DNA from 3 places in the Pseudomonas sp. 25 R 14 genome. Region 2 is predicted to be linked to each of the others. Evidence: predicted binding sites of a transcription regulator. Region 2 holds the regulator's gene; each other region holds the start of a gene.
What was found. Region 2 encodes FliA, which starts transcription of late flagellar genes. Its sites were predicted from a motif close to CTAAAGTTTNNNNNNNNNNNGCCGNTAA; they were not measured.
Positions count from the first base shown of each region.

Region 1: a site for FliA is predicted at 6,998-7,025, ahead of BFQ03_RS21670 (methyl-accepting chemotaxis protein). Genes of this name have one in related genera too.
Region 3: a site for FliA is predicted at 5,093-5,120, ahead of BFQ03_RS05465 (flagellar protein MotY). Genes of this name have one in related genera too.

Region 1 covers NZ_CVTS01000062.1:66,138-76,042, forward strand. The annotation lists gene BFQ03_RS21640 (stage II sporulation protein M) at 1-648, opposite strand, end outside; gene BFQ03_RS21645 (RDD family protein) at 645-1,337, opposite strand; gene sbcB (exodeoxyribonuclease I) at 1,548-2,975, shown strand; gene mvaT (histone-like nucleoid-structuring protein MvaT) at 3,065-3,439, opposite strand; gene purU (formyltetrahydrofolate deformylase) at 3,791-4,639, shown strand; gene BFQ03_RS21665 (hypothetical protein) at 4,727-4,933, shown strand; gene BFQ03_RS21670 (methyl-accepting chemotaxis protein) at 4,957-6,846, opposite strand; gene BFQ03_RS21675 (helicase HerA-like domain-containing protein) at 7,040-8,518, shown strand; gene BFQ03_RS21680 (DUF721 domain-containing protein) at 8,557-9,012, opposite strand; gene secA (preprotein translocase subunit SecA) at 9,321-9,905, shown strand, end outside.
Region 2 covers NZ_CVTS01000014.1:809-9,958, reverse strand. The annotation lists gene fliR (flagellar biosynthetic protein FliR) at 1-642, shown strand, start outside; gene flhB (flagellar biosynthesis protein FlhB) at 646-1,782, shown strand; gene BFQ03_RS02445 (cold-shock protein) at 2,021-2,224, shown strand; gene flhA (flagellar biosynthesis protein FlhA) at 2,347-4,476, shown strand; gene flhF (flagellar biosynthesis GTPase FlhF) at 4,488-5,804, shown strand; gene fleN (flagellar synthesis regulator FleN) at 5,905-6,738, shown strand; gene fliA (RNA polymerase sigma factor FliA) at 6,735-7,475, shown strand; gene BFQ03_RS02420 (chemotaxis response regulator CheY) at 7,644-8,018, shown strand; gene BFQ03_RS02415 (protein phosphatase CheZ) at 8,037-8,825, shown strand; partial or broken gene BFQ03_RS02410 (Hpt domain-containing protein) at 9,102-9,150, shown strand, end outside.
Region 3 covers NZ_CVTS01000027.1:13,774-23,678, reverse strand. The annotation lists gene BFQ03_RS05495 (RnfABCDGE type electron transport complex subunit G) at 1-14, shown strand, start outside; gene BFQ03_RS05490 (Rnf-Nqr domain containing protein) at 7-510, shown strand; gene nth (endonuclease III) at 527-1,165, shown strand; gene BFQ03_RS05480 (PA3496 family putative envelope integrity protein) at 1,273-1,455, shown strand; gene BFQ03_RS05475 (response regulator transcription factor) at 1,517-2,149, opposite strand; gene BFQ03_RS05470 (argininosuccinate synthase) at 2,775-3,992, opposite strand; gene BFQ03_RS05465 (flagellar protein MotY) at 4,121-5,029, opposite strand; gene pyrC (dihydroorotase) at 5,186-6,232, shown strand; gene rnt (ribonuclease T) at 6,229-6,900, shown strand; gene BFQ03_RS05450 (peroxiredoxin) at 6,971-7,573, opposite strand; gene BFQ03_RS05445 (bacterioferritin-associated ferredoxin) at 7,810-8,028, shown strand; gene bfr (bacterioferritin) at 8,230-8,700, shown strand; gene grxD (Grx4 family monothiol glutaredoxin) at 8,867-9,205, opposite strand; gene BFQ03_RS05430 (molybdopterin oxidoreductase family protein) at 9,309-9,905, opposite strand, start outside.

The DNA of each region.
Region 1 (9,905 bases), on a different contig from region 2:
GTAGCCGATTTCTGTCAGGTGCCCGGCGATGGCGCCGATCATCAGGCCATTGAAAAACAGGAAAAACACGCTGCCCAGGCCAAACAGCAAGCCGCCGGCGAAGGTCTGGAAGGCGATGCCGATGTTGTGCATGACGTAGTAGCCGAACATCATCCAATCCTCACTCGACGCCCGCTCGGCCGCGCGCCCCAGGCGGCTGGCGTCGGGGTCGTACATGCCCTGCATCTCGGTCACTTGCTGGGGGCTGACGATGGCGTAGATCAGGTCGGGGAACAGATAGACCAGCAGCGCAATACCGATCAGGCTGCCAAAGAACAGCAGGCAGGCCACCAGCACGAAGCGCCACTGTTCGCGAACCGTGCGGGGGAAATCGGCCAGCAGGAAGCTCAGGGTCTTGGCGCCGAGTTGGCTGCGATGGCGATACAGTTGTTGATGGCCGCGCAGGGCCAGTTGTTGCAGTGGGTCTACCAGGTAGCTGCTGTAGCCGCGCTCCTGCGCCAGCGCCAGGTGTTGGCACAGGCGTCGGTAATCATGGGGGAAGTGCGTCAGGTCCTGGGTCTTGGCCTTGCCTTGTTCAAGCAGTGTCACTTGCGTGGCGAAGGCCTGCCAATGCGGCTGGTGACGGGTTTCGAACAGGCTCTGTTTCATGAAGGCCCCAGCAGGCCACGGGCCACGCCATTGAGTTGTTCCACGGCGCGTGCGGGGGAAACCTGCAGGGGCGTGGCCAGAATCGCCGCCAGCTCGTGGGTCCGTTCGGCGGAGAGATCGGCCTGGCGCTCGGCAAAACCCAGGATCGCCCGCTGCTCGTTCAGCTCAAGGGCAAAGGGCAGGCGCAATGCCGGGGCCTGGGGCACGTGTGGCCGGGCCAGGGGCTGCTCGCGATAAATCACCAGTGTCCCGGCCGCAATGTCGCCCAGGCGCTTGAAGTGGGGATGTTGCAGGCAACTGATGGCGCCGAGGAAGTAGCCGAACGGCAACATATCGACAAAGCGCAGCAGGTTGCGGATCAAGGAGGCGGACCAGCCAATGGGCGTGCCGTCATCCTGTACCACGCGCAGGCCCATGATCTGCTTGCCCGGTGAACAGCCCTGGTTAAGCACTTCGAACAGCACCATGTACCACCAACTGACGAGAAACAGCAGGATCGAGCCGAGGCCGATGCCCAGGTTGCCGAGAAACGCCAAGGCGATGAACAGGATGCCGAGGATCAGGCCGCGCAGGCCCAGGTCGAAGCCGAATGCCAGTGCCCGGGGCATCAGCCCGGCGGGGCGCAAGGGCAGGTCGATACCTTCGGGGGTCTCGATCTGGTAGCGAGTGTCCAATGGGGCGGTGGGCATTGCGTTCCCTGGCAGTGCGGCGTGGCTGGGCATGGGCAACCTCATCGGCTGGCCGGCAAGTTGAGAGGCCGATGCTAGCAGTGTCGTCGCTGGAAGTAACACCAGAAAATGCGCCAAGGTTTCACTGAATGTTTATCCAGTGCATATGGCGCTGGCCCTGGGCGGCATCCAGCGCCTAGACTTTGTCGGTCTTCAGCACAGGAATAGCCCGTGACCTCGATCTTCTGGTACGACTATGAAACCACCGGCATCAACCCACGCAGCGACCGCCCGCTGCAGGTCGCCGGGGTTCGCACCGACCTTGACCTCAATGAGATAGGGCCGCCGGTCAACCTCTATTGCCAGCCCAGCGAGGATATCCTGCCGCACCCGGCTGCGTGCATGATCACTGGCATTACCCCCGGCCAACTGGCGGAAAAAGGCCTGGCCGAAGCCGATTTCATGACGCGGGTGCATGCCGAACTGGCGGCCCCCGGCACCTGCGGCGCGGGTTACAACACCCTGCGTTTCGACGATGAAATGACCCGCTACAGTTTGTATCGCAACTTTTTCGACCCTTATGCGCGGGAATGGCAGGGCGGGAACAGTCGTTGGGACTTGATCGATGTGATGCGCACGGCTTATGCCCTGCGTCCCGACGGTATCGTCTGGCCCGAGCAGGACGGGCACGTGACCCTCAAGCTGGAGCGCTTGACGGCGGCCAATGGGATCGACCATGGCCAGGCTCACGAGGCCTTGGCCGACGTGCGTGCCACCATCGCCTTGGCGCGCCTGGTCCGGGACAAGCAACCCAAGTTGTACGAGTGGTTGTTTCAACTGCGCAGCAAGCAGCGGGTCATGGATCAAATCCGCCTGTTGCAGCCTATGGTGCATATTTCCGGGCGTTTCTCCGCCGAACGCCATTACCTGGGGGTCGTCCTGCCGCTGGCGTGGCATCCGCGCAATCGCAACGCGTTGATTGTCTGTGACCTGGGGCTCGACCCGCAGGGGTTGCTGGACCTGGATGCCGAAACCCTGCGCCAGCGTCTGTATACCCGACGCGATGAGTTGGCCGAAGGTGAGTTGCCGGTGCCGCTCAAACTAATACACATCAATCGTTGCCCGGTGGTTGCGCCGCTGAGTGTGTTGCGGGCACAAGACCAGCAGCGCTTGAATCTGGATATGAGTGAATATCAGGCCCGGGCACTGCGGCTAACTGACGCACAGGAACTTTGGCAGGATAAATTGCCAGCGATTTATGCCGAAGAAGATTTCGCTGCCAGCACCGACCCGGAGCAACAGCTCTACGATGGTTTTATTGGTGATCGGGATCGGCGGTTATGTGAACAAGTCCGGACTGCGGAGCCTGCGCAATTAGCACGCCAGCAGTGGCCTTTTGATGATCATCGTTTGCCGGAATTATTGTTTCGGTATCGTGCCCGTAACTTTGCGTACACCTTGGACGATGAAGAGCAACAACGCTGGAAACTATTCTGTCAGCAACGCTTGTCAGACGCGGATTACGGTGCGCCCAATACCCTTGAGAGTTTCAATAAAGCCAGGCTTGAATTGGACGTTAGTGCTACATCGTTTCAGCGTCAGGTACTGGATGAATGGCAGGAATATGCTGACGCTTTACGCCAGCGCCTGAGTCTGTAATCGGCACTTTATAAAAGACGGCAATAAAAAAACGCCAGCGAACTGGCGTTTTTTATTGTGTCGCGAATCAGGTGGCGACCTGGCGAGCCTTAGCCCAGCAGGGTAGCCCAGCCTTCAACCACGTCACCGCCCCACTTGGCTTTCCACTCTTTCAGAGTCTTGTGGTTGCCACCTTTGGTTTCAATCACTTCGCCGTTGTGCGGGTTTTTGTATTGCTTGACCTTGCGCGCGCGCTTGGTGCCGGTAACTTTTACCGCGCCGCGTGGTGCTTTAACTTTCGATTCCGGATCCAGCAGCGCGATGATGTCACGCAGGGATTTGGAGTACTCACCCATCAGGGTGCGCAATTTGCCTTCGAATTCCAGCTCGGTTTGCAGTTTGTCGTCTTGGGACAGGTTCTTCAAACGGGCTTGCAGCTCTTTGATAGCTTCTTCGGTGGCACGGTATTCGTTGATCAGGGACATGTGGACTACCTTATGCGGGGCGCTGAGGGACAGGGATAGTGGCCTAATAATAGTCAGACAGTTTCCCCAAGTAAACATTTAAGCTCGGTTTTATGTAATTTACTTTGCTTGTTTGTAGGGAAGGTGGGAGTGAGTGCATTATTTAGTGCGTACAAGCGGCTAAAGATATTCTCATTAAATCTTGGCTAATTGCCGTAACAGATGCTCGTGTTGACATAATGCTCAGGTAAAAACCGTACGCAGTTTAGGGGCACCGCAAGGAATCGCTCGAATAAGCGTTGAGGAATACTGCAGTTTTTCTACGGTGTCGCTAGAATGGCGGCCTTTGCGAAGTTCTGGAGTTTGCCCCTAATGCGCACTTTTCGTCTGGTGATTGCTTGCCCGGATCGGGTTGGTATCGTCGCTAAAGTCAGTAACTTTCTGGCCTCCCACAATGGCTGGATCACCGAAGCGAGTCATCACTCGGACAATCTCAGTGGTTGGTTTTTCATGCGCCACGAAATCCGGGCCGACACGCTGCCTTTTGGCCTCGAAGCGTTTCGCGAGGCGTTTGCGCCTATCGCCGAAGAGTTTTCGATGACATGGCGCATCACCGACACCGAGCAGAAAAAACGCGTGGTCCTGATGGCCAGCCGCGAATCCCATTGCCTGGCGGATTTGTTGCACCGCTGGCACAGCGACGAACTGGACTGTGAAATCGCCTGTGTGATTTCCAACCACGACGACCTGCGCAGCATGGTTGAGTGGCATGGTATTCCGTACTACCACGTACCGGTTGACTCGCAGAATAAACAGCCAGCCTTCACCGAAGTCTCGCGTCTGGTCGAGCAGCATGAAGCTGACGTAGTGGTACTGGCGCGCTACATGCAAATCCTGCCGCCAGAACTGTGCCGTGAATATGCAGGCAAGGTGATCAACATTCACCACAGCTTCCTGCCGTCGTTTGTCGGTGCCAAGCCCTATCACCAGGCGTCCTTGCGTGGCGTGAAGCTGATTGGTGCAACCTGCCACTATGTCACCGAAGAGCTGGACGCCGGTCCCATCATCGAGCAGGACGTGGTACGCGTCAGCCACAGCGACAGCATTGAAGACATGGTGCGCTTCGGTCGTGACGTCGAGAAAATGGTCCTGGCCCGTGGCTTGCGCTATCACCTGGAAGACCGGGTGCTGGTGCACGGCAACAAGACCGTGGTGTTCTGATCGACTGTTTTTAGTTGAAGCCAAAAGGGCCTGGGCGTTAAATCACCCAGGCCCTTTTTTATTGGTGTCAACTGCGAGGATCGAACGATGAGTGATCCCCTGGATAAAGCCACTTCCCGAGCACCTGCCACGTTGGGCGAGGGCTGTTTGAGCCGCTATGACCCGGATGCCCTGGGTACCGAGGATGGCACGGACTTTCCGGATGCTGCGCGATTGTGGGAGCAATTGCAGGAAGAGTCGGAGCCGCCCGACAAGCTCGACCCGGCCACAATGCCGGGCAACAAAGCAGGTTGAATGTAGGAACAGCGTGTTCGGGTTCAGATACGGAAGCTGCCCACCAGTTGTTTCAGGCGCGCCGCTTGTTGCTCCAGGTCGGAGCAGGCACGCAAGGTCGACTGCAGGTTTTCCACGCCTTCTTGATTGAGCGTATTGATTTCGGTGATATCGATGTTGATCGATTCCACCACCGAGGTCTGTTCCTCGGTAGCGGTGGCCACCGATTGGTTCATGCCGTCGATTTCACCGATACGCTGGGTCACGCTGCTCAGGCGTTCGCCTGCCAGGTTGGCGATTTCCACACTGTCGAGGCTGTGGCGCTGGCTTTCGCTCATGGTACTGACCGAGTCCCGGGCGCCGACTTGCAGCTCCTCGATCATCTTTTGCACCTGTTGCGCCGACTCTTGCGTGCGATGGGCCAGGTTGCGCACTTCGTCGGCCACGACCGCAAACCCGCGCCCGGCTTCCCCGGCACGCGCAGCCTCAATCGCCGCGTTGAGTGCCAGCAGGTTGGTTTGCTGGGAAATACTGGTGATCACTTCGAGGATCTGCCCGATATTCACGGTTTTGCTGTTGAGTGCCTCGATATTGCTGCTGGAGGCGCTGATCATCTCGGACAGTTGCGTCATGGCCTTGATATTGCGCTCCACCACTTGCTGGCCATCTTCGGCCAGGTGGCGTGCATCGCTGGCCTGGTGCGAGGCCTGGGCGGCATTACGGGCAATTTCCTGGGCTGCGGCACCCAGCTGGTTGATGGCTGCCGCGACACTGTTGGTGCGGTTGGCCTGTTCGTCAGAGTTGACCATCGACGAGTTGGAGGCACTGACCACGCGTAATGCCACTTCATTGACCTGGCCGGTGGCGGAGGACACTTCGCGAATAGACGTGTGAATCCGCTCCACAAAGCGATTGAAGGCTTTGGCGAGAATGCCGAACTCGTCGTGGTTCTGGATATTGAGGCGGCGCGTCAGGTCGCCTTCGCCATCGGCGATGTCTTCCATGGCGCGGGTCATGACGTGCAGCGGTTGCAGCAACACGCGGATCAGCATGCCCAGCAACGCGATGATGATCGCCACGGCAATCACGGTGGCGATGATGGCAGAAGTGCGGAATTCGCTGAGCATTGCGAAGGACTTGTCTTTATCTACCGACAGACCGATATACCAGTTCACTGACGGTAAGCCCTTGATCGGGGCGAAGGTGACGATGCGGGTTTTGCCATCGACCGCAATTTCACTGAAGTCAGCGCTGATTTTCAGGGATTGATTCGGGTAAACCTCGCTCAAGGTTTTCATCACCAGGGTTTTATCCGGGTGGACCAGGATCTTGCCGTCGGCGCTGACCAGAAACGCATAACCCATGCCGCCGAAGTCCAGGGCACCAATATTATCGACCAGGGTCTGCAGGCTCAGGTCACCACCTACCACGCCGACACTTTGTCCGGCCTTGCTGCTGGGCGTGGCGATGGAAATGATCAGTTGGCCGGTGGCTGCATCAATATAGGGTTCGGTCAGGGTCGAGCCATTGCTGGCCTGGGCGCCTTTGTACCAGGGACGCACGCGTGGGTCGAAGCCGTCGGGCATCTTGGCATCGGGGCGAATAGTGAAGCCGCCTTGGCTGTCCCCCAGGTAGGTGGCCATGAACGACGATGTCAGGGCTTTCTGTTCCAGCAAGCTGGCGACAACGGCCGGCTCGGGATTGATGGCGATGTTCTGGGCGGCGTTCTCCACCAGCACAATGCGCCCGGCCAGCCAGCTCTGGATATTACTGGCGGTGACATCACCCATTTCATGTAGATAATTGTCTAGGTCGTCGCGAATCGCGTTACGTTGCAGATAGTCGTTGTATAACGTGAACAACGCAAAAGCGGCAATGACGATAAGGGCGGCTGCAAGCAGGATTTTGTGGCTGAAGCGCAGATTTTTATTCATGGCTTGTCGTGTCCGCTAAGGTCTTAATGTCCGAGGCGCATTCTTGTGTAGGCGCGCAAAATGGCAGCGATAAAAAAACTGTGATATTTCCATTTGGTGTGTAGGAATTATCTGTTCTGTTTTAAGGACTTTTCTGGTCTCCGCTTTGTCTGTATCGACCGTGCAGCGCTAAAGATTAACCATGGGTGACAAAATGCCTGACTCCTCGCAACTTCTTATTGGCGCAGATCTCGAAGGCCAACCCATTGCCCAGGCCATGCGCCTGGCTAATCGCCATGGCCTGATCGCCGGCGCCACCGGCACGGGCAAGACCGTGACTTTGCAACGGCTGGCGGAGGCGTTCAGTGATGCTGGCGTCGCGGTGTTCGCCGCCGATATCAAGGGTGACCTGTGTGGCCTGGGCGCCGCAGGCAATCCCCAGGGCAAGGTGGCCGAGCGTATCGCCGGCATGCCTTTCCTTAATTACGCGCCTAAGGCGTATCCGGTAACACTGTGGGATATCCACGGTCAGTCCGGTCATCCGCTTCGTACAACCTTGAGTGAAATGGGCCCGTTGCTGCTGGGCAGCCTATTGGAGCTGACCGACAGCCAGCAGTCGACGTTGTATGCCGCCTTTAAGGTGGCGGATCGCGAGGGCTTGCTGCTGCTGGACCTCAAGGACCTCAAGGCCCTGCTCAATCACCTCAAGTTCAACCCAGAACTGCTGGGTGATGACGCGGCCTTGATGACGACCGGCTCCAGCCAGGCTTTGCTGCGTCGCCTGGCCGTGCTGGAACAGCAGGGCGCAGAAGCCCTGTTCGGCGAGCCGGCGTTGCAATTGGAAGACATTCTGCAGCCGGCCAGCGACGGGCGTGGACGCATTCATCTGCTGGATGCCAGCCGTCTGGTACACGAGTCGCCAAAAGTCTATGCGACCTTCCTGTTGTGGTTACTGGCCGAGTTGTTCGAGCAATTGCCGGAGCGCGGCGATGCCGACAAGCCGCTGCTGGCGCTGTTTTTCGACGAGGCGCATTTGCTGTTCGCCGATACGCCCAAGGCGTTGCAGGACCGTCTGGAGCAAGTGGTGCGGCTGATTCGCTCCAAAGGCGTGGGGGTGTATTTTGTCACCCAGTCGCCAGGCGATCTGCCGGACAACGTGCTGGCGCAACTGGGTCTACGGATCCAGCATGGCCTGCGCGCGTTCACTACCAAGGAACAAAAATCCCTGCGGGCGGTGGCTGATGGCTTCCGGCCTAACCCGGCGTTCGAGGCCCTGGCGGTGTTGACCGAGCTGGGTACGGGTGAGGCGCTGGTGGGGACGCTGCAGGAAAAAGGTACGCCTGAGGTGGTCCAGCGGGTGCTGGTAGCACCGCCGCAATCGCGGATCGGGCCGTTGACCGAAGCCGAGCGTGCGGCCTTGATTGCCAGCTCATCGCTGTTGGGACGCTACGACAAGCCGGTTGATCGTGAGTCGGCCTATGAAGTGCTGATGGCGCGTAAAGAGTTGGGACCGGAGGCGGGTGCTGCACCTGTCGCAGAAGAGCCGAGCTTCACCGACAAGGCCGGGGCGTTTCTGGGAACTACAGCGGGCAAGGCCTTGAAGTCGGCGATGCAGCAGGCGGCGAATCAGATGGGTCGCCAGTTGGTGCGCGGGTTGCTGGGCTCGTTGCTTGGCGGTAGCAAGCGTAAGTAGCCAGCAAGGTCTATGCAATCCAGCTGTGGGAGCGGTTTTCAGGTTTTGGGCTTGGCATGCGCGGCCAACCGCTCCAGCGCCGCGCGCAACTTCGGATCGGTAATCCCGTCCGCCGTGGCCTGGATCGTCTCGGCGGCATTCACCGACAAATCCATGGTATGCCCCACCGCGCCTTGCTGTACGGTCGGTGGCTGGACCTTGAACTGGATGCGTAGCAGGCTGGCAAACACATCAAATGCCTGTAGTTGGCGCTGCAAGCGTTTTTGCTGGTAGCGCAGGCGGGTTGCCCAATGCCCGTCGGTGACGATCAGCAGCAGCGTCCCTTCCCGCCACGACGCCACATGGCAGTGCTCGCGGGCCGCAGGTTGCAATTGGCTTTCCAGCAGGCGTTGCAGATGACCCAGGCGTTGCGCATGGCCAAAGATGGCTTTTAAAGGCTTGGCTTCGCGCAGCAGCACGGCGGGAGCTCGGGCCGTAAGAGGGCGAAATGCCATGATCTAGACACCTTAGGTAACAGAGCCGCCATGGTAGCAGAAAGCGTGTGCGGCACCGTGGTCATTGCTTTGTTGGCAGTTTATCCATTAAATCAATAAGTAACTTCTCGCTCGAATGGGTTGAAGTTCAGCAAAAAGCCCTTATTTTAGACAAGCCCTCCTGGAACGCTGTGTCTGCATCGTGGAACAACGCCACTTTCCTCACCCTCGTTTCCGGGTAGAATGCTCGTTCGCATGCGGCCGTGAGGGCTGCTCGGGCGACTTACGGGGCGCCCCTTCATCCCTAATGTGTGGAAGAACCTGCCGATATGTTTGCGCCTTTGTTAAAGAAACTTTTTGGAAGCAAGAATGAGCGCGAAGTCAAACGCATGCTCAAGACGGTGCAGCTGGTCAATGCCTTCGAAGAGCAGATGGTTGCTCTGTCGGATGAGCAATTGCGCGCCAAGACCGAAGAGTTCAAGGCCCGCATAGCCAAAGGTGAATCCCTCGACAAATTGCTGCCCGAAGCCTTTGCGGTCGCCCGCGAAGCCGGTAAGCGTGTCATGGGCATGCGTCACTTCGACGTGCAGTTGATCGGCGGCATGACCTTGCATGAAGGCATGATTGCCGAAATGCGTACCGGTGAAGGCAAGACCCTGGTGGCAACCCTGGGCGTTTACCTCAACGCACTGTCCGGCAAGGGCGTGCACGTTGTGACGGTGAACGATTACCTGGCCCGCCGGGACGCCAACTGGATGCGCCCGCTGTATGAATTCCTCGGCCTGACTGTCGGCGTCGTGACGCCGTTCCAGCCGCCGGAAGAGAAACGTGCCGCCTACGCTTGCGACATCACCTACGGCACCAACAACGAATTCGGTTTCGACTACCTGCGCGACAACATGGCGTTCAGCATG
Region 2 (9,150 bases):
TTCACCGTGGCGATCACTGTGGTCATTGTGCCGACATTGCCGGCGATGCCACCGGTCAATGCCCTGGACCTCAGTGCATTGCTGCTGATTGCCGAACAAATCCTGATTGGCGCCTTGATGGGCTTCTCCTTGACCCTGTTCTTCCAGGCGTTTGTGATTGCCGGGCAAATCGTCTCGATCCAGATGGGCATGGGCTTCGCGTCCATGGTCGACCCCACCAACGGCGTGTCGGTGGCGGTGATCGGGCAATTTCTGACCATGCTGGTGACCCTGCTGTTTTTGGCCATGAACGGCCATCTGGTGGCCTTCGAAATCCTCACCGAGAGCTTCACCACCTTGCCGGTAGGCGAGGGCTTGATCGTCAACCACTTCTGGGAAGTGGTCGGGCGCCTCAGTTGGGTGCTGGGCGCGTCATTGTTGCTGGTGTTGCCGGCGATCACTGCGCTGCTGGTGGTCAACATTGCCTTCGGCGTGATGACCCGTGCCGCGCCGCAGTTGAACATCTTTGCTATTGGTTTCCCGCTGACCCTGGTGTTGGGCCTGGGGATTTTCTGGATCGGCCTGGCCGACATTCTCAATCAGTATCAACCGCTGGCCAGTGATGCCCTGCAGTTCTTACGTGATCTGGCACGGGCGCGCTGAGCCATGGCCGAGAGCGAGAGTGGTCAGGACAAAACAGAAGACCCCACGGAGAAACGGAAAAAGGACTCCAGGGAAAAGGGCGAGATTGCCCGTTCCAAAGAGCTCAACACCCTGGCGGTGATGCTCGCCGGGGCCGGCGGCCTGTTGATCTACGGCGGCGGCCTGGCCCAGGACCTGATGGAGATCATGAAGCACAGCTTTTCCCTGCCCCGGGAAGTGCTGCTTGACCCGCGCGCCATGGGCATCTACCTGCTGCACTCGGGGAAGATAGCGATCCTGGCCTCGCAACCGGTGCTGATCACCTTGCTGCTGGCAGCGCTGATTGGGCCGATTTCCCTCGGTGGCTGGTTGTTCGCGGCCGGCAGCCTGGCGCCCAAGTTCAGCCGCATGAACCCGGCGGCCGGGATCAAGCGCATGTTCTCGGCCAAGGCCGTGGTGGAGCTGCTCAAGGCATTGGCGAAGTTCTTCATCATCTTGTTTGTGGCGTTGGTGGTGCTCAAGTCGGATATCGACGACTTGTTGCGCATCGCCCATGAACCGCTGGAGCTGGCAATCATTCATAGCGTGCAACTGGTGGGGTGGAGTGCGTTGTGGATGGCCTGCGGGCTGATCCTGATTGCGGCGGTGGATGCGCCGATCCAGCTGTGGGAAAGCCACAAGAAGCTGCTGATGACCAAGCAAGAAGTGCGTGACGAGCACAAGGATCAGGAAGGCAAGCCGGAAGTGAAGCAGCGTATCCGTCAGCTGCAACGCGAGATGTCCCAGCGCAAGATGATGGCTTCGGTACCGGATGCCGATGTGGTCATTACCAACCCGACCCACTATGCCGTGGCGCTCAAGTACGACGCCGAGAAGGGCGGCGCACCGATGTTGCTGGCCAAGGGCAGCGACTTTACCGCCTTGAAAATCCGCGAAATCGCCCAGGCCAACGACATTTTGCTGCTGGAGTCGCCGGCGCTGGCGCGTTCGATCTTCTACTCCACCGACCTTGAACAAGAGATCCCGGCCGGGCTGTACCTGGCGGTGGCGCAGGTGTTGGCCTATGTCTATCAGATTCGCCAATACCGTGCGGGCAAGGGCAAGCGGCCGGATCCGCTCAAGGATTTGCCGATTCCGCCGGATTTGCAGCGCGATTCCTGAGTTTTGATGTGCTTGTTCGGACGCCATCGCGGGCAAGCCCGGCTCCCACAGTTGATCTCGGTCAAATGTGGGAGCCGGGCTTGCCCGCGATGGCGTCCGAACAGGTAGCAAGCGCCAATGCCTGGCAACTAGCATCGCTTGCCTCTCATGTCTACCTGTCAACTCTGACAGTAGCCACCGCCTCTGCTTCGCGGTTTGATGGCGCGCGGATGTTCAAGCAAGGTTCGGGAGAAGGGCAATGGCAACGGGCACTGTGAAGTGGTTCAACGACTCAAAAGGCTTCGGGTTCATCACGCAGGACGGTGGGGGAGAGGATCTGTTTGTGCACTTCTCGACTATTCAAAGCGGCGGATTCAAGTCCCTGGCGGAGGGTCAGAAGGTGCAGTACGAAGTCGTCGAGGGTCCAAAAGGCAAGCAGGCAGCAAACGTCCAGCCACTCTAGCGGCTAACAATAATCCTCCCCCGGTATGCCTCAAGCAAAAGTTGGAAGGCTTCTTGCACAAGCCCCTCCAAGTCGCCTCCTGGCGTCAAAGTTTTGCTTCAAGGCAACGAGGAATACCGGTGGTGGATCGCTCTCAAATGCTCAACAACGCCCGTGGCACCCTGACGGACCTCTCGCGAGGCAACCTGGGTGTGCCGTTGTTGCTGTTGGTCATGCTGGCAATGATGATGTTGCCGATGCCGCCGTTCCTGTTGGACGTGTTCTTCACCTTCAACATTGCCCTGTCCATCGTGGTGCTGCTGGTGTGTGTATACGCGCTGCGGCCTTTGGATTTTGCGGTCTTTCCCACCATTTTGCTGGTTGCCACGCTGCTGCGCCTGGCCCTTAACGTGGCCTCTACGCGGGTGGTGATGCTCCACGGCCAGGACGGTCACGCCGCCGCCGGCAAGGTGATCCAGGCTTTTGGTGAGGTGGTGATCGGCGGCAACTACGTGGTCGGTATCGTGGTGTTCGCGATCCTGATGATCATCAACTTCGTGGTGGTGACCAAGGGCGCCGGGCGGATTTCCGAGGTGAGCGCACGGTTTACCCTCGACGCCATGCCTGGCAAGCAAATGGCGATCGACGCCGACCTCAACGCCGGCCTGATCGACCAGAACCAGGCCAAGGCCCGTCGTTCCGAAGTGGCCCAGGAGGCCGAGTTCTACGGTTCGATGGACGGTGCCAGCAAATTCGTGCGTGGCGACGCCATCGCCGGCCTGCTGATCCTGTTTATCAACCTGATCGGCGGCATGGCGGTGGGGATCTTCCAGCACGGCATGACCTTCGGCGATGCGGGCAAGGTGTACGCCTTGCTGACCATTGGTGACGGTTTAGTGGCGCAATTGCCATCACTGTTGTTATCCACAGCTGCGGCGATCATGGTGACCCGTGCGTCCGGCTCCGAAGACATGGGCAAGCAGATCAACCGCCAGATGTTTTCCTCGCCCAAGGCCCTGGCCGTGGCGGCCGGCATCATGGCGATCATGGGCATTGTGCCGGGCATGCCGCACTTCTCGTTCCTGAGCATGGCTGCCCTGGCCGGCGGCGGTGCGTACCTGTTCTGGAAGAAGCAGAACACGGTCAAGGTCCAGGCCTTGAAAGAGGTGGAACGCCAGCAGGACTTACTGCCGTCGCCGGCCCGCGCCCAGGAAACCAAGGAGTTGGGCTGGGATGACGTGACCCCGATCGACATGATCGGCCTGGAAGTCGGCTATCGCCTGATCCCGCTGGTCGACCGCAACCAGGGCGGCCAGTTGCTGGCGCGGATCAAGGGTGTGCGCAAGAAATTGTCCCAGGACCTGGGCTTCTTGATGCCCACCGTACACATTCGCGACAACCTCGACCTGGCCCCCAGTGCCTACCGTCTGACGCTGATGGGCGTGACCCTGGCCGAAGCCGAGATCTACCCGGACCGCGAGTTGGCGATCAACCCGGGCCAGGTGTTTGGCACCCTGAGCGGCATCACCGCCAAAGATCCGGCTTTTGGCCTGGACGCGGTGTGGATCGAAGTCAGCCAGCGTAGCCAGGCGCAGTCCCTGGGTTACACCGTGGTGGATGCCAGCACGGTGGTCGCCACGCACCTCAACCAGATTCTGTACAAGCACTCCCACGAGTTGATTGGCCACGAAGAAGTCCAGCAACTCATGCAATTGCTGGCCAAGGCCTCGCCAAAGCTGGCCGAAGAGCTGGTGCCGGGCATCCTGTCGTTGTCGCAGTTGCTCAAGGTGTTGCAGGCACTGTTGGCCGAGCAGGTGCCGGTACGCGACATTCGCAGCATTGCCGAGGCCGTCGCCAACAATGCCGCCAAGAGTCAAGATACTGCCGCTCTGGTGGCTGCGGTGCGCGTCGGTTTGTCGCGTGCCATCGTCCAAAGCATTGTCGGGCTTGACTCCGAGCTGCCTGTCATCACCTTGGAACCAAGGTTGGAACAAATATTGCTCAATAGTATCCAGAAGGCAGGACAAGGCCAGGAAGAGGGCGTCCTGCTGGAGCCAAGCATGGCTGAAAAGCTGCAGCGTTCGTTGATCGACGCCGCACAGCGCCAGGAGATGCAGGGCCAACCGGTGATCCTGCTGGTGGCCGGCCCCGTCCGGGCGATGTTGTCGCGGTTTGGACGCCTGGCAGTACCGAATTTGCACGTATTGGCTTATCAGGAAATTCCTGACAACAAGCAAGTGACTATCGTCGCGACAGTAGGGCCCAACGGCTGAGGTAGTGGGTTATGCAAGTAAAGCGTTTTTTCGCCGCCGATATGCGTCAGGCCATGAAGCTGGTTCGTGATGAACTGGGCGCCGACGCGGCTATTATCGGTAACCGTCGCATTGCCGGCGGTGTCGAGCTGACGGCTGCCCTGGATTACAAACCCCAGGCCTTGGCGCCGCGCGTGCCGAACATGGAACTCGAAGACGAGTTGCGCAAGACCGCCTCGCGCATTGTCTCGGCCCAGGCCGAACTGAGCATGCGTGGCGACAGCGATGCGACCACCAACCGCCAATTGTTTGCCGGCCTGCCGCTGACTGCGGCCGAGCCATTGGTTGAGCCGACCTTCGTCGAGCCGCCGCGTCCTGCTGCGCCGGCGCCGGCTGCGGCGGTCGACCAGCGCGTGTTCGACTCGATGCGTTTTGAACTCAATGGCCTGCGCGAACTGTTGGAAGTGCAGTTGGGCTCGCTGGCCTGGAACCAGTTGCAAGGCAGCAAGCCGCAACAGGCCAACCTCTGGCGTCGCCTGCAGCGCATCGGCCTGTCCGGCCCGTTGTCGCGCGACCTGCTGGAGCTGACCACCGGTATCGAAGAACCTCGCCAGGCCTGGCGCATGCTGCTGGCCCACTTGGCGCGGATGATCCAGACCCCGGAAATCGAACCCCTTGAAGAAGGTGGCGTGATTGCCATGGTCGGCCCTGCCGGCATGGGCAAGACCACCACCCTGGCCAAATTGGCCGCCCGTTATGTACTCAAGTACGGCGCGCACAATATTGCGCTGGTGAGCATGGACAGCTACCGCATCGGTGCCCAGGAGCAGCTCAAGACCCTGGGCCGGATCCTCAATGTGCCGGTGACCCATGTCGACCCGGGCCAGTCCCTGGCCAACGCCCTCGACCCGCTGCTGCGCAAACGCGTGGTGCTGATCGACACCGCGGGCCTGCAAGCCAGCGACCCGGCGTTGCGTATGCAGCTGGAAAGCCTGGCCGGACGCGGGATCAAGTCGAAAAATTACCTGGTACTTGCAACAACCAGCCAAAAACAGGTTCTGACTGCTGCGTACCACAGCTACAAGCGTTGCGGGTTGGCCGGTTGCATCCTGACTAAGCTGGATGAAACCGCAAGCCTGGGCGAAGTGTTGAGCCTTGCCATCAGCCATGAATTACCGGTCGCCTACCTGACCGACGGGCCGCGGATCCCGGATGATTTGCATCTGCCGCGCCGTCATCAACTGGTCAGCCGTGCAGTCAGTGTGCAAATGCAGGACGAACCCAGTGAAGAGGCGATGGCGGACATGTTCGCCGACCTCTATCACAACCCAGCCAAGCGGGTCGGCTGAAGGCAACATGAAACACAGTGCAATGTACCTACATCGATGGTCTGCTACCGCGGCCACCCTATGTAGCCTGCGGCTAAGCAAGACAAGGTAAAGAAAGAACATGGGCAGCATGCATCCCGTACAGGTGATCGCGGTGACCGGCGGCAAAGGTGGCGTCGGGAAAACTAACGTGTCAGTGAATTTGTCCCTGGCCCTGGCAGAGCTTGGCCGCCGTGTCATGCTGCTGGATGCCGACCTGGGACTGGCGAACGTTGACGTTCTGCTGGGACTGACCCCCAAACATACCCTGGCCGATGTCATTGAGGGCCGCTGTGAACTGCGCGATGTGCTGTTGCAGGGGCCAGGGGGGATTCGCATCGTCCCGGCCGCCTCCGGCACCCAGAGCATGGTGCATCTGAGCCCGGCGCAGCATGCCGGCCTGATCCAGGCCTTCAGTGATATCGGCGACAACCTCGACGTGCTGGTGATCGATACCGCCGCCGGGATCGGCGAGTCCGTGGTCAGCTTCGTGCGCGCCGCGCAGGAAGTGTTGCTGGTGGTCTGCGACGAACCCACCTCGATCACCGACGCCTACGCCCTGATCAAGCTGCTCAACCGCGACTACGGCATGAACCGCTTCCGCGTGCTGGCCAACATGGCCCAGAGCCCACAGGAAGGGCGCAACCTGTTCGCCAAGTTGACCAAGGTCACGGATCGCTTCCTCGATGTCGCCTTACAATACGTCGGCGCAGTTCCCTATGACGAGTGTGTGCGCAAGGCTGTGCAAAAGCAGCGTGCAGTCTATGAAGCGTTCCCTCGTTCGAAATGCGCGTTGGCGTTCAAGGCAATTGCTCAGAAGGTCGATACCTGGCCACTGCCCGCCAATCCTCGGGGGCATCTGGAGTTTTTCGTCGAGCGATTGGTGCATCAGACGAGTGCAGGACCGGTGCTATGACAGCCAGCGGCTACAACCTTTACAAAAAATCAGCGCGTGACAGCCAGGGCGAATTGATCGAGCGCTATGCGCCTCTGGTCAAGCGCATTGCCTACCACCTGCTGGCACGCCTGCCCGCCAGTGTCCAGGTCGAAGACCTGATCCAGGCGGGGATGATCGGCCTGCTCGAAGTGTCGACCAAGTACGACGCGAGCAAGGGTGCGAGTTTCGAGACGTATGCGGGTATCCGTATCCGTGGTGCGATGCTCGATGAAGTGCGTAAAGGTGATTGGGCGCCGCGTTCGGTTCACCGCAATACCCGGATGGTGAGTGACGCAATTCGCTCAATTGAAGCAAAAACCGGCCGCGACGCTAAAGATCACGAAGTTGCGGCCGAACTCCAATTGAGTCTCGACGATTACTACGGGATTTTGAACGATACCTTGGGCAGCCGCCTGTTCAGTTTCGACGACCTGCTACAGGACGGCGAACATGAAGGGCTGCACGAGGACGGCGCGAGCGCTCACCAGGAGCCTTCACGCGACCTGGAAGATGAACGCTTCCAGGGCGCCCTGGCAGAGGCGATTGCCAATCTGCCGGAACGTGAGCGACTGGTGTTGGCGCTGTACTACGACGAAGAGCTGAACCTCAAGGAAATCGGTGAGGTCCTGGGGGTCAGCGAATCGCGGGTCAGTCAGCTCCATAGCCAATGCGCGGCCCGCTTGCGGGGGCGTTTGGGAGAGTGGCGAGCGCGCTGACAGGCAGTGTGGGGACAGTGCGAGCGATAACCGCCAGGGCGCAAGCCGGGCGGGAGCGACCTGTGGTGTGCCCTAGCAGTCCTTTTTGTGTAATGCCTGTTGAATGATATGGCGCGCCCAGGTGCTGGACGCGTTTAAGACTGCTTGGAGGTCGAATTGGACAAGAACATGAAAATCCTCATCGTTGATGACTTCTCAACGATGCGGCGGATCATAAAAAACCTGTTGCGTGACCTTGGGTTCACTAACACGGTCGAGGCGGATGACGGCATTACGGCGATTCCGATCCTCAACAGCGGGAGCATCGACTTTCTGGTAACCGACTGGAACATGCCTGGCATGACCGGTATCGATCTGCTGCGCCATGTGCGCGCCGATGAAAAACTGCGCAATCTTCCGGTGTTGATGGTGACCGCCGAAGCCAAGCGTGAACAGATCATCGAAGCCGCCCAGGCCGGGGTCAACGGCTACGTGGTCAAGCCATTCACTGCATTGGCCTTGAAAGAGAAGATTGAAAAAATCTTCGAACGCATCGGTCATTGATGCTGCCACGGGGGAGCTATGGAGCATAAAGAATCATCGCAGGCCGACTTTGAATCGACCCTGAAAAAACATGCTCACCAACTCGTCGAAAGCCTGGAAAAAGGCCAGTTCGGCGACGCAGTGCAGTTGATCCATGAGCTCAACCAGACCCGCGACCGCGGCCTGTACCAGGAAGTGGGCAAGCTCACCCGTGAGTTGCACAGTGCGATCGTCAATTTCCAGATCGACCCGCACATGCCCCAGGCCGAGGAAATCTCGCAGATCACTGATGCCACCGAACGCCTGTCCTATGTGGTCAGGCTGACTGAGGCGGCAGCCAATCGCACCATGGACCTGGTGGAAAACGCCACGCCTTTGGTGAACGGCATGGCCAATGAGGCCAAGGCGTTGAGCGCTGACTGGGGGCGTTTCATGCGCCGCGAAGTGGGCGCAGAAGAATTTCGTGAGCTGGCGCGTCGGGTCGAGGGCTTCCTGTCACGCAGCGAGCAGGACAACCGCACGGTTTCCAGCAACCTCAATGACATTCTGCTGGCCCAGGATTACCAGGACCTCACCGGTCAGGTGATCAAGCGCGTGACCCTGTTGGTCACTGAAGTGGAAAGCAACTTGCTCAAACTGGTGCTGATGGCTGGCCAGGTCGACCGTTTTGCCGGCATTGAACATGACCGCGAAGCGATCCTCTCGGAAAAAGATCCACAAAAACACCTCGCCAAGGGTGAAGGTCCGCAGATTCATGCCGATAAACGTGAAGACGTTATGTCAGGTCAAGATGACGTAGACGATTTGCTGTCCAGTTTAGGCTTTTAGGTCCTGATAACGGCAAATGACGGTCGCGCCGCGCCCCGCAAGGCGCAAGACTAGGCATGAGGAGAGAAGTTTGGTTTTTCCAAATGAACGACGAATAACGACGGATTGCGCCTTGCGGGGCGCGGCCCTCCGGGTTGGAGCTGTGAGCGCGCCATGCTGCGTTGCGGAACTTGACAAGGAAACAACCCTTGCCTGCGTTCCGCGCCTTGCCTGGCCCGCTCACAGCTCCAACGCGATCCGCCATTTGCCGTTATCAGGACCTAAAGGAGCACGTATATGAGCTTCGGCGCCGATGAAGAAATCCTTCAGGATTTCCTTGTAGAGG
Region 3 (9,905 bases), on a different contig from region 2:
CCGACCATGACTAAACCGTTCGCCCTCGCCAGCCTGTTGTTGCTACCTGCGCTGCTGGGTGTCAGTGCTACGCCGTCGGGCGCCGCAATGTTCTGGGTTTCGTGGGTGCTAATCGTAACGCTCCATGGCTGGAGCTGCGGCTGGGTGCGCAATCGCCTCAGTGGCCATTGGCGGCTGATGGCCAATGTGTTGCTGGCCACCACCTGGGTCAGTTGCGCGTACCTGGTGGCGCAGGCCCTGGCCTTTGCGCCGTCTATGGGCCTTGGGGCATACCTGGCGCTGATCGCCATGCAATGCGTACTGCTTGAACATGACGGCCTGTTCGCTGCCAACCAGCGCAGGGCACGGCTTCAACTGATCGCTGTGTCAGCCGGGCTGTTGGTTGCAATCACTGTTGCGCGCTTTTTACTCGCCAGCAGCATCGCCATGCTCGCCCCAACAGGGTTTATTCTGCTCGGGTTGCTGCTTGCCGGATGGCAGGCCTGGACTCAACGCCGCAAACCACACTGAAGGAACCGCTCGCCCAATGAACGCCGCAAAACGCCTGGAGATCTTTCGAAGGTTTCACGAAGACAATCCGGAACCCAAGACCGAACTGGCCTACTCGTCACCGTTCGAGTTGCTGATCGCCGTGATCCTGTCTGCACAATCGACGGATGTGGGCGTGAACAAGGCCACGGCCAAGCTGTTTCCCGTGGCCAACACCCCGGCGGCGATCCATGCCCTGGGGGTGGAAGGGCTGTCGCAGTACATCAAGACCATTGGCCTGTACAACAGCAAGGCGAAGAACGTCATTGAAACCTGCCGGTTGCTGGTCGAGTTGCATGGCGGTGAAGTGCCACAGACCCGCGAAGCACTTGAAGCATTGCCCGGCGTGGGGCGCAAGACGGCCAATGTGGTGCTCAATACAGCGTTTCGCCAACTGACGATGGCAGTGGACACCCATATTTTCCGAGTCAGCAACCGTACAGGGCTGGCGCCTGGCAAAAATGTGGTGGAGGTGGAGAAGCAACTGATGAAGTTTGTACCCAAGCCTTACCTGCTCGACTCCCACCACTGGCTGATCCTGCACGGACGTTATGTGTGCCAGGCCCGCAAGCCGCGTTGTGGCAGCTGTCGCATCGAGGATCTGTGTGAATACAAGGAAAAGACGTCGGACGATTGAGTAATCATTGATTTTATTGATCAGTCGATTGAAAAAATCTTTTTTACCCGGTGCACGATTGTCGATATAAGGAGCGCCAACGGCAGTCTTAGCCTGGAGTTAACCTTATGAGCACTGGCAAAGAGCAACTGGATGTAGAAGATGACTTTGTGGCCGCAGACGCTGACGAAGCAGCCGAGGCACCTGTAGAAGTTGCCAAGACCAATTTGAGCAAACGCCGCACCATCGACAATCTTCTGGAAGAGCGACGCTTGCAAAAACAGTTGGCCGATTACGATTTCGATCTCTAGCCAAACGATCACACAGAAGCCTCCGCCATGGAGGCTTTTCCTGCCTGTTGCTCCCTGCTTATTAAACCAGGCCGTTACGCTGGGCAAGCTCGATCAGGTCCACCAGGGACCGGGCATTGAGCTTGAGCAGCAAGCGTGTCTTGTACGTGCTCACCGTCTTGTTGCTGAGGAACATGCCGTCGGCGATCTCCTTGTTGGTTTTGCCCTGGGCCAGTTGCTGCAACACCATCATCTCCCGGCCTGAGAGCCGCTCGACCATATCCGCCTCACTGGTATTGCCTTGCGTGGAGCGCACCGAGTTGAGGGCCTGGTTGGGGAAGTAGCTGTAGCCAGACAGCACCGCCTTGATCGCACTCAGCAACTCGGTGAGATCCTGTTGCTTGCACACGTAGCCCGCGGCACCAGCCTGCATGCAACGCATGGAAAAGTGGCCTGGCGCCTGTGACGTCAAGACCAGCACCTTGAAGGGTTGCGCCTGCTTTGTGGAAGACAGGCGACAAATAACTTCCAAACCGTCAAGTTTGGGAATTCCAATATCCAGGATGACAATATCCGGCATATGCTCCCGCGCTAGTTGCAACGCGTCGACTCCGTTATCGGTCTCTGCAACGACCTCATAACCATGACGTTCCATTAGCATGCGTACAGCAAGACGAATGACGGGATGATCATCCACGATCAGCACTTTATTCATGGGCAAGTCCAATTTCGCTGTTCGAATTATTCAGAACCAGCACAATAGCCTAGTCGTTTCCTCCTTGGCATAGCACTCCCCCCCAAGTAACGACAAGCAGAGACCCAGCCCACAAAGTTATGAGAATAAGCCTACAAAAAAACGACTATATGGATGTGTCGGTTTTTGTTCGGCCTTTCAGAACTTTCCGCTGGCAAACATATCTTGACTCAAAAAAGCCCCCATCGCCGAGGAAAAGTAAACGTGACGCACGCCACTTTCAGGAAATACCCCTTGCACGGTTTGCATCGGCGGGCGTCGGAGCCACCAAAGCCGTTTCCAAAAAGTTCCCTCGTGCAACACCCCCTGACAACAACTGGAATTATCTGACAGATATTTCTACAAACGAAACCTAACGCTTCCTTTTTACTACTAAACAACTGGATGAATTCAAACACAAATAAGACTATTCGCCTGAAACACCAACTTTCTGACACAAAAAATCAAATGTAAAAAATAATAAACACCAAAAATTCCGACGACCAAAAGAACATTAAACATTGATAAACACAATCGCCTCCTGAATCGCAGGTAAAAAAAATGGCCCCTCTTTCAAGGAACCATTCTTTATGAGGCTTCAGGCTTTTCAGAACAACTTGCGGCCCTTGTTGGCCGCAATGCGCATGCGCAGGGCGTTGAGCTTGATGAAACCAGCGGCATCGGCCTGATTGTAGGCACCGCCGTCCTCTTCAAAGGTCGCGATGTTGGCATCGAACAGCGACTCATCGGACTTGCGGCCGGTCACGATCACGTTGCCCTTGTACAGCTTCAGGCGCACAACACCGTTCACATGGACCTGGGACGCATCGATCATCTGTTGCAGCATCAGGCGCTCAGGGCTCCACCAGTAGCCGGTGTAGATCAGGCTGGCGTACTTGGGCATCAGCTCATCTTTGAGGTGAGCCACTTCGCGGTCCAGGGTGATGGACTCGATGGCGCGGTGAGCGCGCAGCATGATGGTGCCGCCTGGGGTTTCGTAGCAGCCACGGGACTTCATGCCCACGTAACGGTTTTCCACGATGTCCAGACGGCCAATGCCGTGCTCGCCACCGATACGGTTCAGGGTCGCCAGTACGGTGGCCGGGGTCATTTCGACGCCGTCCAGCGCGACGATGTCGCCGTTGCGGTAGGTCAGTTCCAGGTACTGGGCCTTGTCAGGAGCGTTCTCCGGGGAGACGGTCCATTTCCACATGTCTTCTTCGTGCTCGGTCCAGGTGTCTTCCAGCACGCCGCCTTCATAGGAGATGTGCAGGAGGTTGGCGTCCATCGAGTACGGGGACTTCTTCTTGCCGTGGCGTTCGATCGGGATTGCGTGCTTTTCAGCGTAATCCATCAGCTTTTCACGGGACAACAGGTCCCATTCACGCCAAGGGGCAATCACTTTTACGCCAGGCTTCAAGGCATAGGCGCCCAGTTCGAAACGCACCTGGTCGTTGCCCTTGCCAGTGGCGCCATGGGAAATGGCGTCAGCGCCGGTTTCATTGGCGATTTCGATCAGGCGCTTGGCGATCAGCGGACGTGCGATGGAAGTACCCAGCAGGTACTCGCCTTCGTAGACGGTGTTGGCGCGAAACATCGGGAAAACGAAATCGCGGACGAATTCTTCGCGCAGGTCGTCAATGTAGATCTCTTTGACGCCCATGGCTTGCGCCTTGGCTCGTGCAGGTTCGACCTCTTCGCCCTGACCCAGGTCAGCGGTGAAGGTCACCACTTCACAGTTATAAGTATCCTGCAGCCACTTGAGGATCACCGAAGTGTCCAGGCCGCCGGAATACGCGAGAACGACCTTGTTTACGTCGGCCATGCCATCACTCCACGGGGTTTTACGGAAAGGCGTCGATTCTACCGATCAAAACCGTGAAATTACAGGGGCGCGACAGCAAATGAAGATAAAGCGACAGATTATGTCGGGCGCGCGACGAATGGCCGCACTCAGGACGTCGCCGCCGCATTCGCCGGAGCCGTGGCCTGGGGCGCTGGTTTCTCGGGGGCAGGCACGCGATCAAGGTGAATATTCACTCGCCGGTTCTTCGCCCGGTTGGCCGGATTGGTATTGGGCACCAGCGGATAACGTTCACCGTGGAAGCGCAGAACGATCTGCGACTCAGGAATACCGTTGGCCTTGAGGAAGTCCATCACCGCCAGGCCCCGGCGCCGGGACAGGTCGCGATTGGTCAGGCGGTTGCCGCTGTTGTCCGAATGGCCGTCCAGTTCGATATGGTTGACCGTAGGATCGGCCTTGATGAATTCGAGCATCACCATCAACTTGGCCTTGGCCGCCGGATCCAGGTCGATACCACCACCCGGAAAGCCCACTTCAGCCTGCTTGACCTGCTCGAAATTCATCGGCAGCAATTTCGCGGTACACAACTGGTAGTCGCTATAGGCCTTATTGAATCGCACCGGCAGCAGGCGGATTTCCGAATAGCCGCCGTCCCGGGAATAGTGGCGCACGGTGGGGCTGCGACCCTCCAGCAAACCATTGAACAGGCGCCCGGCCTGGGCTTGGGAGCTGTTGAACAGCACATCGCCGCTGCCGACACGTACGGCACCAAGGTTGATATCACCGCGCCCCGGCTGCCACGGTGCCGCCGCCGCCAATAGCGTTGCGGAACCAACACCCAACGCACTGTTATAGGCTTTCAGACGGAATGTTGCCTGCTCGCCGGCCCGGCGCACAAACTCACCCGAACCAAAATCGGTGATCGGCTGGCTCAAGCGGCACTCGAACTTGTCGCCTTCCACCTTCCACTCGATATTCTCCAGGCGCGTCTGGAATGTCAGGGCCATCGCGGGCAGGCTGGCGAACACGCTGAGCAGGGCTAGATATTGCTGGCGCACGGGCGGCTCCACTGGTTTCTACAACACATCAAGGCGTCATACATCGTTAAGGCATACCCAGGGATATCGGTCGGGCCCTGCAAAACTTGATAGCGAGTGCCTGCAAGAGTCTTTTCCGGTAGCATTCCCACCAGATTGACCCGCCTGGAATCCCCAATGTCCGACCGCCTGACCCTGCTGCGTCCCGACGACTGGCATATTCATCTTCGCGATGGTGCTGCGTTGCCCCAAACCGTGGCCGATGTTGCGCGCACGTTTGGCCGCGCCATCATCATGCCTAACCTGGTACCTCCGGTGCGTAATGCCGCTGAAGCCGACGCCTATCGCCAGCGCATCCTCGCTGCGCGGCCGGCCGGTAGCCGCTTCGAACCGTTGATGGTGCTCTACCTGACCGACCGCACCCAGCCTGCCGAAATCCGCGAGGCCAAGGCCAGCGGTTTCGTACACGCCGCCAAGCTGTACCCGGCCGGTGCCACGACCAACTCCGACTCCGGCGTGACCAGTATCGACAAGATCCTGCCCGCCATCGAAGCCATGGCCGAAGTGGGCATGCCGCTGCTGATCCACGGTGAAGTCACCCGTGGCGATGTCGATGTATTCGATCGCGAGAAGATCTTCATCGACGAACACATGCGCCGTGTGGTCGAGCTGTTCCCGACCCTCAAGGTGGTGTTCGAGCACATCACCACCGCAGATGCCGTGCAGTTCGTCAGCGAGGCCTCGGCCAACGTTGGCGCGACCATCACCGCGCACCACCTGCTGTACAACCGCAACCACATGCTGGTGGGCGGGATCCGGCCGCACTTCTATTGCCTGCCGATCCTCAAGCGCAACACTCACCAGGTAGCGTTGCTCGATGCCGCCACCAGTGGCAGCGCGAAGTTTTTCCTCGGCACCGACTCGGCGCCCCACGCCCAGCACGCCAAGGAAGCGGCCTGCGGCTGTGCCGGCTGCTACACCGCCTATGCGGCGATCGAGTTGTACGCCGAGGCCTTCGAGGCGCGCAACGCCCTGGACAAACTAGAGGCCTTCGCCAGCCTCAATGGCCCGCGCTTCTACGGCCTGCCGGCGAATACCGACCGCATTACCCTGGTCCGTGAAGACTGGACCGCCCCCACCAGCCTGCCATTTGGCGAGTTGACCGTTATCCCGCTGCGCGCCGGTGAAACACTGCGCTGGCGCCTGCTGGAGGAACACAAGTGAGTGAAGACCATTACGACGACGAACAGGAACACGGTGGCGGCGGTTCGCGTCACCCGATGGCCGAGCGTTTCCGCGGCTATCTGCCTGTCGTTATCGACGTAGAGACCGGCGGTTTCAATTGCGCCACCGATGCGCTGCTGGAAATTGCCGCGACGACCATCGGCATGGATGAACAGGGCTTTGTGTATCCAGAACACACCCACTTCTTCCGCGTCGAGCCGTTTGAAGGCGCCAACATCGAAGCCGCTGCCCTGGAGTTCACCGGTATCAAGCTCGATCATCCGTTGCGCATGGCCGTCAGCGAAGAAGCTGCGCTGACCGACATCTTCCGTGGTGTGCGCAAGGCGTTGAAGGCCAATGGCTGCAAACGCGCGATCCTGGTCGGCCACAACAGCAGTTTCGACCTGGGCTTCCTCAACGCCGCCGTGGCGCGCCTGGACATGAAGCGCAACCCGTTTCACCCGTTCTCCAGCTTTGACACCGCCACCCTGGCTGGCCTGGCTTATGGCCAGACCGTATTGGCCAAGGCATGCCAGGCAGCCGGCATCGACTTCGACGGACGTGAAGCCCACTCGGCTCGCTACGACACCGAGAAGACCGCCGACCTGTTCTGCGGCATCGTCAACCGCTGGAAACAGATGGGCGGCTGGGAAGACTTCAGCGACTGATTGCGTCCCTGAATCCCATGCATAAAAAAACCGGCCCTCTCAGGCCGGTTTTTTTTACCGCGAACCTGGCTTACAGCTTGCCAGCGTTCTCGGTCAGGTAAGCCGCAACGCCTGCTGGCGAAGCGTTCATGCCCTTGTCGCCTTTTTTCCAGTTGGCCGGGCAGACTTCACCGTGCTCTTCGTGGAATTGCAGAGCGTCGACCAGACGGATCAGCTCTTCCATGTTACGGCCCAGCGGCAGGTCGTTGATGATCTGCGAGCGCACAACGCCCTTGTCGTCGATCAGGAACGCGCCACGGAATGCCACGCCGCCTTCGGACTCAACGTCGTAGGCCTTGGCAATGTCGTGCTTCATGTCGGCAGCCATGGTGTATTTGACTTTGCCGATGCCGCCATCATTGATGGCAGTGTTGCGCCAGGCGTTGTGGGTGAAATGGGAGTCGATGGAAACGGCAACCACTTCAACGTTACGCGCCTTGAAGTCGTCCATGCGGTGATCCAGGGCGATCAGCTCGGACGGGCAGACGAAGGTGAAGTCCAGCGGGTAGAAGAACACCAGGCCGTATTTGCCTTTGATGGCTTCAGACAGCTTGAAGCTGTCAACGATTTCGCCATTGCCGAGGACGGCTGGTACGTCGAAATCCGGGGCTTGTTTGCCGACGAGTACGCTCATTGGTTATCTCCTGATGGTAATTGAAGTAAATGGACCGCCTTTGAGTCTGCCGTGATTTGACGACAGGCCCGTGACGCGATCACGCTTCGTAAAGACCAACCATCATACCTGAAAAAAGCCGTTCGTCAGCGAGGGCCATATGGGGGGCAATGCTTTGAGAAAGCACTTTGACAATCATTCTCGTTAACATTAAGATCCATCGCACTTAAGCCTTAAACCCGCGATGGTTCTCCCTTATGTATGTCTGCCTCTGCACTGGCGTCACCGACGGACAAATCCGCGAAGCGATCTATGAAGGTTGCTGCAGCTACAAGGAAGTGCGTGAAACCACCGGCGTAGCCAGCCAATGTGGCAAATGTGCCTGCCTCGCCAAGCAAGTGGTACGGGAAACCCTGACAAAACTGCAGGTAGCCCAGGCCGCAATCCCCTATTCAGTAGAATTTACACACGCCTGAATCAGCCTATTTTAAAGAACCGGACTTAATGTCCGGTTTTTTTATGTCTGTAATTCAAATAGTTAGCACCAAGACGCGGAACACAAACATTCTTATTCCGATTAATTTTCATTTATTATTCAATAACTTAGGTTTGACACTCGTAATTGTGCAGCTCAAACTCTGCCCTATATACAACGAATACAGGGCAGGACCCCAATCATGAAAGGCGACATCTCAGTCATCCAGCAACTCAACAAAATCCTTGCCAATGAACTGGTCGCGATCAATCAGTACTTCCTGCATGCACGCATGTATGACGACTGGGGCCTGGAAAAGCTCGGCAAGCGTGAGTACAAGGAATCGATCAAGGCCATGAAGGATGCAGACGCGCTGATCAAGCGCATCCTGTTCCTCGAAGGCCTGCCGAACGTCCAGGACCTGGGCAAGCTGAACATCGGCGAGCACACCCTGGAAATGCTCAACAGCGACCTGAACTTGGAGCGCAAGAGCCACGCCGACCTCAAGGCCGCCATTGCCCACTGCGAGACCAAGGGCGACTTCGGTAGCCGTGAGCTGCTGGAAGATATCCTGGAAGACCAGGAAGAGCACATCGACTGGCTGGAAACCCAAGTCGGCCTGATCGACAAAGTGACCCTGGAGAATTACCTGCAATCGCAGATGGGTGAATAATCTCTAACTATTGTAGGAGCGAGCTCGCTCGCGAAGGACGTTAACGATAACGCGAGCATTCTGAATGAACGCGGCGCCTTTACGCTTTTCGCGAGCAAGCTCGCTCCTACAGGTACAAAAAAGCCCCGCTCTCGAATGAGAAGCGGGGCTTTTTATTGCGCGCGAATTACGCTTCGGTCTTGGCAGCGGCTTTTTCAGCAGCGTCCTTGATCAGCGCCTGCAACGAACCATCAGCCGCCATTTCGGTGATGATATCGCTACCGCCGACCAGTTCACCGGCTACCCACAGTTGTGGGAAAGTTGGCCAGTTGGCGTACTTCGGCAGGTTGGCGCGGATTTCCGGGTTTTGCAGGATATCCACGTAAGCGAACTTTTCACCACACTGCATGACAGCCTGGGAAGCCTTCGCGGAGAAGCCACACTGAGGGGCATTCGGGGCGCCCTTCATGTAAAGCAGAATGGTGTTGTTGGCAATCTGCTCTTTAATCGTTTCGATGATATCCATGGAACACCTCGGCTGGAACTTTGCGACTCACAGGTCGGCACGGTGGCGCATTGTAACGCAAAATCCCAGCGTGGTGCTCAGGCTCCCCGACAGACTCACTGCGTCACGCCGCCGCGACCTGCACTGGCACGCCGTTCAATGCTGCGTTGCCCGACAGCTCGTCCAACTGCCGCTCATCCGTGAGGTCGTTGGCACTGGCTCCAGGCTGTGCGCTGGCAATGTTCATGTGTACGCCCGGCCGGTCATGCCCCCAACCGTGAGGCAGGCTGACTACGCCAGGCATCATCTCCAGGCTGGACAGCACTTGCACTTCGATCATGCCGATCCGCGAGCTGACCCGCACCTGCTGCCCATCACTGAGTTGGCGACTGGCGAGGTCATCCGGATGCATCAGCAATTGATGCCGCGGCTTGCCCTTCACCAACCGGTGATAGTTATGCATCCATGAATTATTGCTGCGCACATGCCGGCGACCGATCAGCAGCAACTCATCGGCCTTGGGCAACGGCAAGGCTGCAAACCGCGCCAGGTCCGCCAGGATCACTGCTGGCGCCGCCTGCACCCGACCATTGGCGGTTTTCAAGCGCCCTGCCAGGTTGGCCTTCAACGGCCCCAGGTCCAGGCCATGGGGATGCTCGGCCAGCATGGCCACCGACAGTTTATGGCTGGAGGCATCGCCATAGGCGCCCGCCCGCAGGCC